One region of the Reyranella humidisoli genome, then DNA from elsewhere that is predicted to be linked to it. Evidence: predicted binding sites of a transcription regulator. Region 1 holds the regulator's gene; the other holds the start of a gene.
The links. The regulator LexA, encoded in region 1, represses DNA repair genes until DNA is damaged. The targets are predictions, from matches to a motif close to TGTTCNNNNTGTGTTCNG.
Positions count from the first base shown of each region.

Region 2: a site for LexA is predicted at 2,459-2,476, ahead of KQ910_RS19830 (ImuA family protein). Genes of this name have one in related genera too.

Region 1 is NZ_JAHOPB010000003.1:387,490-392,013, forward strand. It holds gene moaC (cyclic pyranopterin monophosphate synthase MoaC) at 1-374, shown strand, start outside; gene KQ910_RS25335 (molybdopterin molybdotransferase MoeA) at 383-1,597, shown strand; gene lexA (transcriptional repressor LexA) at 1,706-2,455, shown strand; gene KQ910_RS25345 (ComEC/Rec2 family competence protein) at 2,470-4,524, opposite strand, start outside.
Region 2 is NZ_JAHOPB010000002.1:308,129-312,652, reverse strand. It holds gene KQ910_RS19845 (CaiB/BaiF CoA transferase family protein) at 1-435, shown strand, start outside; gene KQ910_RS19840 (histone deacetylase family protein) at 445-1,476, shown strand; gene KQ910_RS19835 (MBL fold metallo-hydrolase) at 1,528-2,370, opposite strand; gene KQ910_RS19830 (ImuA family protein) at 2,505-3,350, shown strand; gene KQ910_RS19825 (Y-family DNA polymerase) at 3,268-4,524, shown strand, end outside.

The sequences.
Region 1 (4,524 bases):
CCATGCAGGCCGCGACGCTCAAGCTGATCCGCGACAAGAAGGCCAAGAAGGGCGATGTGCTGGCGGTGGCCCAGCTCGCCGGCATCATGGCGGCCAAGAAGACGCCCGACCTGATCCCGCTCTGCCATCCGCTCTCGCTGTCGTCGGTCGACGTGAAGCTGTCGCTCGACCCGAAGCGCAAGGCCGTCGACATCGAGGCGACCTGCAGGCTGAAGGGCCGCACCGGCGTCGAGATGGAGGCGCTTACGGCGGCGTCCGTCGCCGCCCTCACCGTCTACGACATGTGCAAGGCGGTCGACCGCGGCATGGTGATCTCCGAGGTGAAGCTCCTCCACAAGTCCGGCGGCAAGTCGGGGACATGGGAAGCTCGATGAAGCCGGGAATGCTCTCCGTTCGTGATGCCCATGCCCGCGTGATCGCGGCCTTCGAGGCGCTTCCCTCGGAAACCGTATCCGTCGCCGACGCCGCCGGCCGCGTGCTCGCCGTGCCGCCGCGGGCGCGGCTGACGCAGCCGCCGGCCGACCTCTCGGCGATGGACGGATATGCGGTGCGCGCCGCCGACGTGTCCGCCGTCCCGGCGGTGCTGACGCTCGTGGGCCAGGCACCAGCCGGTGGGTCCTACGACCACGCGCTGCAGCCCGGCGAGACCGTGCGCATCTTCACCGGCGGCCCCCTGCCGATGGGCGCCGATTCGATCGTTATTCAGGAAGACACGAAGGCGGATGGGCCGAGGATCACCATCCTCGAGGCGCCCAGCGTCGGGCGCCACATCCGCAAGGCCGGGCTCGACTTCAGTGCGGGCGATTCGCCGCTGGAGGCAGGCCGGACGCTCACGACGCGCGATGTGGCGCTGGCGGCCGCCATGAACCATCCATGGCTCTCGGTCCATCGCAAGCCGCGCGTCGCGATCCTCTCGACCGGCGACGAACTCGTGATGCCGGGCGAGCCGGTCGGCCGGAACCAGATCGTCTCCTCCTCGGGCATTGCCGTCGCGGCCCTCGTGCGTGGCTGGGGCGGCGAGCCCACCCTGTTCGACATCGCACGCGACGACGCGAAGCTGATCGAGCGCTGCATCGAAGCCGGCGCGCAGCATGACCTGCTGATCACCCTGGGCGGCGCCTCCGTCGGCGACCACGATCTCGTCCAGGACGCGCTGAAGGCGCAGGGCTTCGACATGGATTTCTGGAAGATCGCCATGCGCCCCGGCAAGCCGCTGATGTTCGCCGCGCGTGATCGCGCCCGCGTGCTCGGCCTGCCGGGCAATCCCGTCTCCACCATGGTCTGCGCGCTCCTGTTCCTGAAGCCGGCGCTCGAGCGCATGCTGGGCCAATCCGGCGATCTCGCGCGCACCGTGCCCGCCCGCCTCGCGGTCGACGTGAAGCAGAACGACCAGCGCGAGGACTATGTCCGCTCGCGTCTCGCTCGTTCCGGCGACGGATCGCTCACCGTCGACCCGCATCCCGTTCAGGACAGTTCGATGCTGTCGGTGCTGGCGGCATGTGATGGCCTGATGATTCGTCCGGCCCACGATCCCGCGCGCAAGGCGGGAGACACCGTGCAGGTTGTCGATCTCCAAAGCCTTTCCGGCGGCTACTGATCCCGGTTCTCCTTGGGATAAGTTGACGTTTATGCGGAACTAAACTAGAACATGTGCCGGGTTTCAGGATTTGTTCCTAAATCCGGTAGGCGTTCTGGGGAGAAGACGGTGCTAACCCGCAAGCAAAACGAACTGCTCCTGTTCATCAACAAGCGGCTCAACGACGATGGCGTGTCTCCTTCCTTCGACGAGATGAAGGAAGCGCTGCGGTTGAAGTCCAAGTCGGGCATCCATCGCCTGATCACCGGGCTCGAGGAGCGCGGCTTCCTGCGGCGGCTGCCCCATCGCGCGCGCGCGCTGCAGGTCGTGAAGCTGCCCGAGAGCGCGGCCCTCCCGGCACCGAACGTGACCCCCCTGCTGGCCGACGCACGCCGTGCCGGCTTCTCCGAAACCCGCGAAGGCTTCGTGCCCCAGATCGTGCGCGCCGACCGCGTGCCGCTGGCCGGCGCCATCCAGGCCGCCAATGAGGCCCAGGCTCTCAGCCTCCCGCTCTATGGCCGGATCGCCGCCGGCACACCGATCGAGGCGCTGCGCGATAATTCCACGACCGTCGACGTTCCCGTCTCACTGCTGGGCTCGGGTGCCCATTATTGCCTGGAGGTCCAGGGCGACTCGATGATCGACGCCGGCATCCAGAACGGCGACATCGCCATCATCAAGAGTTCCGACACCGCCGAGACTGGCGAGATCGTCGTGGCGCTGATCGACGACACCGAGGCGACGCTGAAGCGTCTGCGCAAGAAGGGCGCGTCGGTCGCGCTCGAGCCCGCCAACGCCGCCTACGAGACGCGGATTTTCGGACCCGACAGGGTCAAGATCCAGGGCCGCCTCGCCGGACTCTATCGCCGCTATCACTGACCGGAACGTCAGCGTCAGGCACCCGGTGCCTTGACCGCGCCCTGGCGCATCGAACTGTTGGGCACCCATGGACGGTCACCGCGGCGGCCGTTGGAGGTCTCGCGCCTCACCGTGAGATCGTCCAGCCACAGCGCATGCGCTCCTTCCTTCCAGGCGTCGCGCCGATCGATCACGAGGCGCGGTCCTCTGCAGCGCGCCTGAGCGTCGACAGTCGCGAGCACGATGTCAGCCGAGCCGCAGGCCTCGGCGAGCCGCCTCTCGTCGCTCACCATCGCGATGCGCCACGGTCCCTTGCGCCATCGACAGAGACCGGTATTGCAGCCGAGGCCGGACGCCTGCTCGTCGGCGCTGACGGTCCAGCGTTTGGCGCCCTCCTGCCCCTGCCGCCGTGCCCACGAATCGCTCACGAACCGGTCGGTTCGTGCCGAGGCCACGTGGACGACGCCTTTCTCGTCGCGCAGGCCAAGCACGCGACCGTCCTCACTCATCAGCAGGTCGGGCGCGGGCGGCGGACCGAGCATCAGGCCAATCACGACCACGGGCAGTCCGGCATAGCGCCAGCGTCTCTGCCACAGGCAGAGCCACAGACCGCCGGCCGTGAGCAGCCACAGGCTCGCACCGGGCAGCGACGGCACAAGAACCGCGGATTCGGGCCACGCCGCGACATGGAAGGCGATGGCGTTCAGCGCATCGACGCCCCAGCCCATCGGCACCAGCGCGAAGGCTTCCAGACCGAACGGCATCAGCAGCATCGCCAGCAGGCCCCACGGCATGATCCAGAAGCCGGTGAGCGGCACGCCCAGCAGGTTGGCGACGACGCCGAGCAATGACAGGCGGTTGAAGTGGTAGGCCGCGAAGGCGCCAGTGGCGACCGAGGCGATCAGGGTCGTGAGGAGGCTGGCAGCGATCGCCGCGCCGATGCGCCATGCCCAGCGATGATGCGAGAGTTCGGCTCGCTCGTGCAGGCGGCGACGCAGGGGCGCCGCAGATTCCCAGCCGGCAATCAAGGCGACGACGGCGGCGAATGACATCTGGAAGGACGCGCCGGTCAGCGATTCCGGCGCGATGAGGAGGACGATCACCGCCGACCAGGCAACAAGCCGCAGCGACAGTGCCGTGCGGTCGAGCAGGATGGCCAGCAGCGCGAAGGCCGCCATCGCGCAGGCGCGTTGCGCCGGCACGGGAGCGCCCGCGAGCGCCGTGTAGAACAGCGCCGCCATCAGCGCGAGCACGGCCGCCACCTTCTTGGCGTCGATGCGCAGAGCCAATGCCGGCGCGAGTGCGATGCCGTAGCGGACGATGCCCATCACGAGGCCGACGACGAAGACGATGTGCAGGCCCGAGATCGACAGGATGTGCGCCAGGCCCGAATCGCGCATCGCCTGCGCCACGTCCTTGTCGACGGCGGTCTGCTCACCCACCAGCAGCGACGCCACCACACCGCCCGCGGGCCCCGGCAGCACCTTCAGGATGCGCGCGGCCAGATCGGTGCGTAGCGCGTCGAGCGTGCGCACGAAGCCGTCGGGCTTGCCGCGCTCGATCACCGTCGCGGGCGCCAGCGCGTAGCCGACGGCGCCGAGCTGCTGGTACCAGGCGACGCGTTGGAAATCGAAAGCGCCGGGCGACGCGGGGCCGGCCGGCGGCGAGAGATTGGCCAGAACCAGCAGCCGGTCGCCGATGGTAAGCGGTGGCGCACCGCGATTCAGCGTTACGCGCACCTTCGCCGGCATCATCTCCGGCGGCGGCACGCCGTTGCCCCTGAGGCGCACGGCTTCGAGCACCACGCGCACGCCATCGGGCAGCCGCTGGATGTCGCTTACTCTTCCCTCGACGTTGAGGCTGAACAGGGGGCGACTGAGCGTGGGAGCCGCGAGGCTCGCGGTGCGCCAGGCAACAAGGCCCAAGCCCGTCGAGGCGGCAACCGCGCCGATAGCCAGCGCCCGCGCCAGACTTCCCGCGGGCGACAGGACAGCGAGAGCCGTCGCAACGGCCGCCAGTGCCGGCCCTAGCCAGAGAGCGGGTTCACTCGGCAGTTCGAAATAGACAGCGATGCCCAGCCCCAGCGCGAC
Region 2 (4,524 bases), on a different contig from region 1:
TGGCGCCTGCTCTGCACGGGGCTGGGCAAGCAGGACTGGCTGGCCGACGAACGCTTCGCGACCAACGCCGGCCGAGTCGCCCATCGCGGCATCCTCGAAACGATGATCGAGGAGTATTTCCTGCAATACACCGCCGACGAGCTGCTCGAGCGTTTGATCCCCGCCGGCATGCCCTGCTCTGCCGCCTACAAGGTGAGCGACGTGATGGCGAGCGATCACGCCAGGGCGCGCGGCTCGGTGCTGGAGATCGACTATCCGGGCATCGGGCCGGTGAAGTCGGCCGCCAACCCGATCAAGCTCTCCGCCGCGCCGGTGGAGACGCGGCAGAAGTCGCCCGGAATCGGCGAGCACACGGTCGAGATCATGCGCGAGGTGGGCTATAGCGATGACGAGATCGCCGCTCTGAAGACGGCGAAGGCCATCGCCACGACCTGAGGTCCCGCCTTGAAGATCGTCTATTCCGAGAAGCACGCCCAGCACGATCCGCAGCACTTCGTGGTGCGGGGCACTAAGCAGCGCAGCGCGGAGCAGCCCGAGCGCGCCACCCGCCTGCTGACGGCCGCCATGGAAGCGGGACACACGATCCTGCCTCCCGGCTCATACGGTCCGGCGCCGGCGGCAACCGTGCATACGCCGGACTATCTCGACTTCCTGCAGATCGCCGCCCGCGAATGGGCGAAGCTGCCGGGTGCGGGTCCGGAAGTGGTGCCCAACGTCCATCCGGCACGCGCCCATGCCTCCTACCCGAAAGCGCTCGCGGGCCGCGCCGGCTGGCATCAGGTCGACACAGGCTGCCCGATCGGGCCGCATACTTGGGAAGCGGCCCTCGCCGGTACCGAGGTCGCCGCGACCGTCGCCGACATGGTGCTGGCGGGCGAGAAGCACGCCTATGCGCTTTGCCGGCCGCCGGGGCACCATGCCTATGCCGACATGGCGGGCGGCTTCTGCTTCCTGAACAACACGGCGGTCGCGGCGCAACGCCTGCGCAGCCGGCACGAGCGCGTGGCGATCCTCGATGTCGACGTGCATCACGGCAACGGCACGCAGGGCATCTTCTACGAGCGCGACGACGTTCTCACCGTCTCGATCCACGCCGATCCCGACTATTACTATCCCTTCTTCTGGGGCCATGCGCACGAGCGCGGCACGGGCAAGGGAGAAGGCTTCAATCTCAACCTGCCCCTGCCGCTCGGTTCACCGGACGCGCCATGGCTCGAGGCCGGCGACAAGGCGCTGACGCGCATCAAGGAGTTCCAACCCACGGCACTGGTCGTGGCCCTGGGCCTCGACGCCAGCGAGAGCGATCCGCTACAGGGCCTGAAGGTCACGGGCGCAGGCTTCCACGCCATGGCGGAGAAGATCGCGCGCATGGGCCTGCCGACGGTGCTGGTCCAGGAAGGCGGCTATCTCGGCGACGATCTCGGCCGCAACCTCGTGCAATTCCTGGCAGGCTTCGAGAAGGGACGCGAACTCTAGTTAAGAGGCCCGCGAATCGCAGCGGGCAAGCCATAGAACGGATCGGCCTGTTCAGTCCCCGCCATTCCCGCCGACGACGTAGACGGTGAGCTTCTCGGGCAGCGTGTCGTGCGCCACCTCGATGGTGCGACGGTCGGGCCAAATGAAGACGGCGTCCTGGTCCTGCATCAGCTCTTCGAAACGTGCGACCTGGCCGCGTCCCCAATAGTGCATCGGCAGCACGATGCGCGGCTGGATCTGGCGGACGACCTCGACCATCACCGGCAGGCCGACCGTGTAGGCACCGTCGATCGGCACCATCAGCACGTCGATGCGGCCGAGTTCGTCGAGATGATCCTTGGTGAGCCGGTGATGCAGGTGGCCGAGATGGGCGATGCAGAGATCGCCGATGGTGAAGGTGAAGATCGAGTTGCCGTTGATGCGCGCCGAGCCGCCGCCCCAGTCGCGGGCATTGGTCGGCAGGTTCGCCACCTTGAGATCCTTGAGCGCAACGTCGTGACGCGCCTCGGTCTCGCCGTTCTCGCTCGGCCAGCCACGCAACACGTAGGTGATCCCCTCCTCGGGCGTGTCGGTGTAGTGCGTCGAATGCGCGTTGTTCATCGTCACGATGTCGGGCTTGCGGCCGAAACCGTTCAGCCCGTTGTAGTCGGTGATGGCACGCACGCCCTGCGGCGTATCGATCTCGAAGCTGGAATGACCGAGGAACGTGATGATCGCGCGGCTCGCTGCGTCCGCCGCCATCTGCGCCCCGTCGAGCGAGGCCATCTGCACGCCGCGTCCCTGCAGGGTGGGGCCGAGCTCGACCAGGTTCTTGGAGCAGCGCGCCAGGGCCGGTCCCGCCATCAGGGCGAATGCGGTGGCACACAGGGCGACGAGGGACAGGCGCAGGGTCATGGAGCCTCCGAGGCAGGCGTGCAGCTTCCCCCCAGATGCACTCGATATGCCAGCACTGACTCCCGTTGACTCCCGGTTTTGAGGCAATTAGAACAAAAGAAGAACATTTAATTCCATCAGCCTGCGAGGGGGCGATGCCGGTCATTTCCCCGAGTGCCCTTTCTTCCCCTGTTTCCAGGGCCGTTGCGGCCAACGATGCGGCCGCGTCGGTGCCGGCGGTCCTGCGCGAGAAAGTGCGCCGGCTCGAGAGGGCCAACAGCGCCCAGAGAAGAGGCCGGGCCGCCTCGGTGAAGCTGGGAATTCCCGCCATCGACGCCCTGCTGCCCGAAGGCGGCCTGCTGACCGGCGCCCTGCACGAGATCGAGGCCGGCCCCGGCCCTTCCGGTCGCGTGGCGCCGCACGACGGTGCTGCCATGGGTTTCGCCGCCCATCTTCTCGGCCGCTTCGGACCGGGCACGATCCTGTGGTGTCGCCATGCCTCGGGGCCCTCCGATGCCACACCCTACGCGCCGGCCTTGTCGTCCTGGTTCGATCCGGCACGCCTGCTGATGGTCATGTCGCGACGCGACGAGGATCTCTTCTGGGCGATGGAAGAAGGGCTGCGCTGCCCCGGCATCGCCGCCGTGCTGGGCGAGACGCGCGCGGCCGATCCCACGGCCGGCCGCCGCCTGTCTCTCGCCGCCGAAAAGAGCGGCGTCCCCGCCCTGCTGCTGCGCGCGCAGCCCGGACCGCCGCAAAGCGTGTGCGCGACGCGCTGGCGGATCATCTCCGCTCCCTCGGCCTCGACGCCGGGCCTCACCGACGTCGGCGCCGCCCGCTGGCGCGTGGAGTTGCGGCGCAACCGTTTCGGCACGCCGTCCGCCGACGAAATCCCGTCCTGGCTCGTGGAGTGGAACGATGAAACGCATTGTCTCGCTGTGGTTCCCCAAGCTCTCCACGGACCGGCTGGCGCGCGCTTCGAAGAAAGACTGGTCGGATAGGGCCGCCGCCACCGTCGTTTGGCACGACGGCTGCCCGCGCCTCGCCGCCCTCAATGCTCATGCCCGGGCCGCCGGACTCCGGCCGCGCATGCGGCTGGCCGATGCGCGTGCGCTCCTGCCCGATCTCGTCACGCAGGCGGGCGAGCCGCAGGCCGACCTTCGCCTGATCGAGGCGATCGCAGGCTGGTGCGATCGCTACACGCCGTGGGTAGCGATCGATCCTCTGGGCGGCGCGCTCGTCCCGGACATCGAAACCGCCTGCAGCGTCGGCGGATTCGGCGGCGATGCCGGCCTGCTGCTCGACGTGACCGGCTGCACGCATCTCTTCGGTGAGGGCGAGGCTGGCGAACGCGCGTTGCTGGCCGACCTGGTCACGCGTCTGGCCCGCCGCGATCTTTCCTGCCGGGCCGCGATGGCCGATACGGCCGGCGCCGCCTGGGCGCTGGCGCGCTTTGCAGAACGCCAGGCCGATCTCTTCTGCCCCTCGCGCGGCCAGCGTGATGCACTCGCCCCCTTGCCGGTCGAGGGATTGCGCCTCGATCCGCCGATCCTGGAAACCCTCCTGAAGCTCGGCCTGCGCCGCATCGGCGATCTCTACCCCATGCCGCGCGGGCCGCTCGTCCGCCGCTTTGGCGACCATCCGGTGCGCCGTATAGACCAGGCACTGGGCAGGCTCGACGAGCCGATCGAGCCGCGTCGCCTGCCGCCCGCTTTCCGCACGCGCCTCGCCTTCGCCGAGCCGATCGGCCGGGCCGAGGATATCGCCGCCGCGACCAGTCGACTTCTGGCAGCGCTGTGCCGACAATTCGAGCAGGCTGGCGTCGGCGCGCGCCAGCTCGAGATCGCGCTCTACCGCGTCGACGGTTCGGTGGACCGCACCTCGATCGGCACCAGCCGGCCCAACCGCGACAACCCGAAGCTGATGAAGCTGTTCGAGGAGAGGCTGGGCGAACTCGATCCCGGATTCGGCGTCGAGTTGATGATCCTCTCCGCGCCCGAGGTCGAGACCTGGAGCGGCACGCAGGATGCCCTGCCCGACCAGGACTCGCCCGGCATCGCCTCGGGCCGGGACGGTACGATCGATCTGGCCGACCGGCTGGCGCTGCGCCTCGGTTCGGAGAATGTCGTGCGGCTGCTAACCCGCGACAGCCACCTCCCCGAGCGCGTCCAGGTC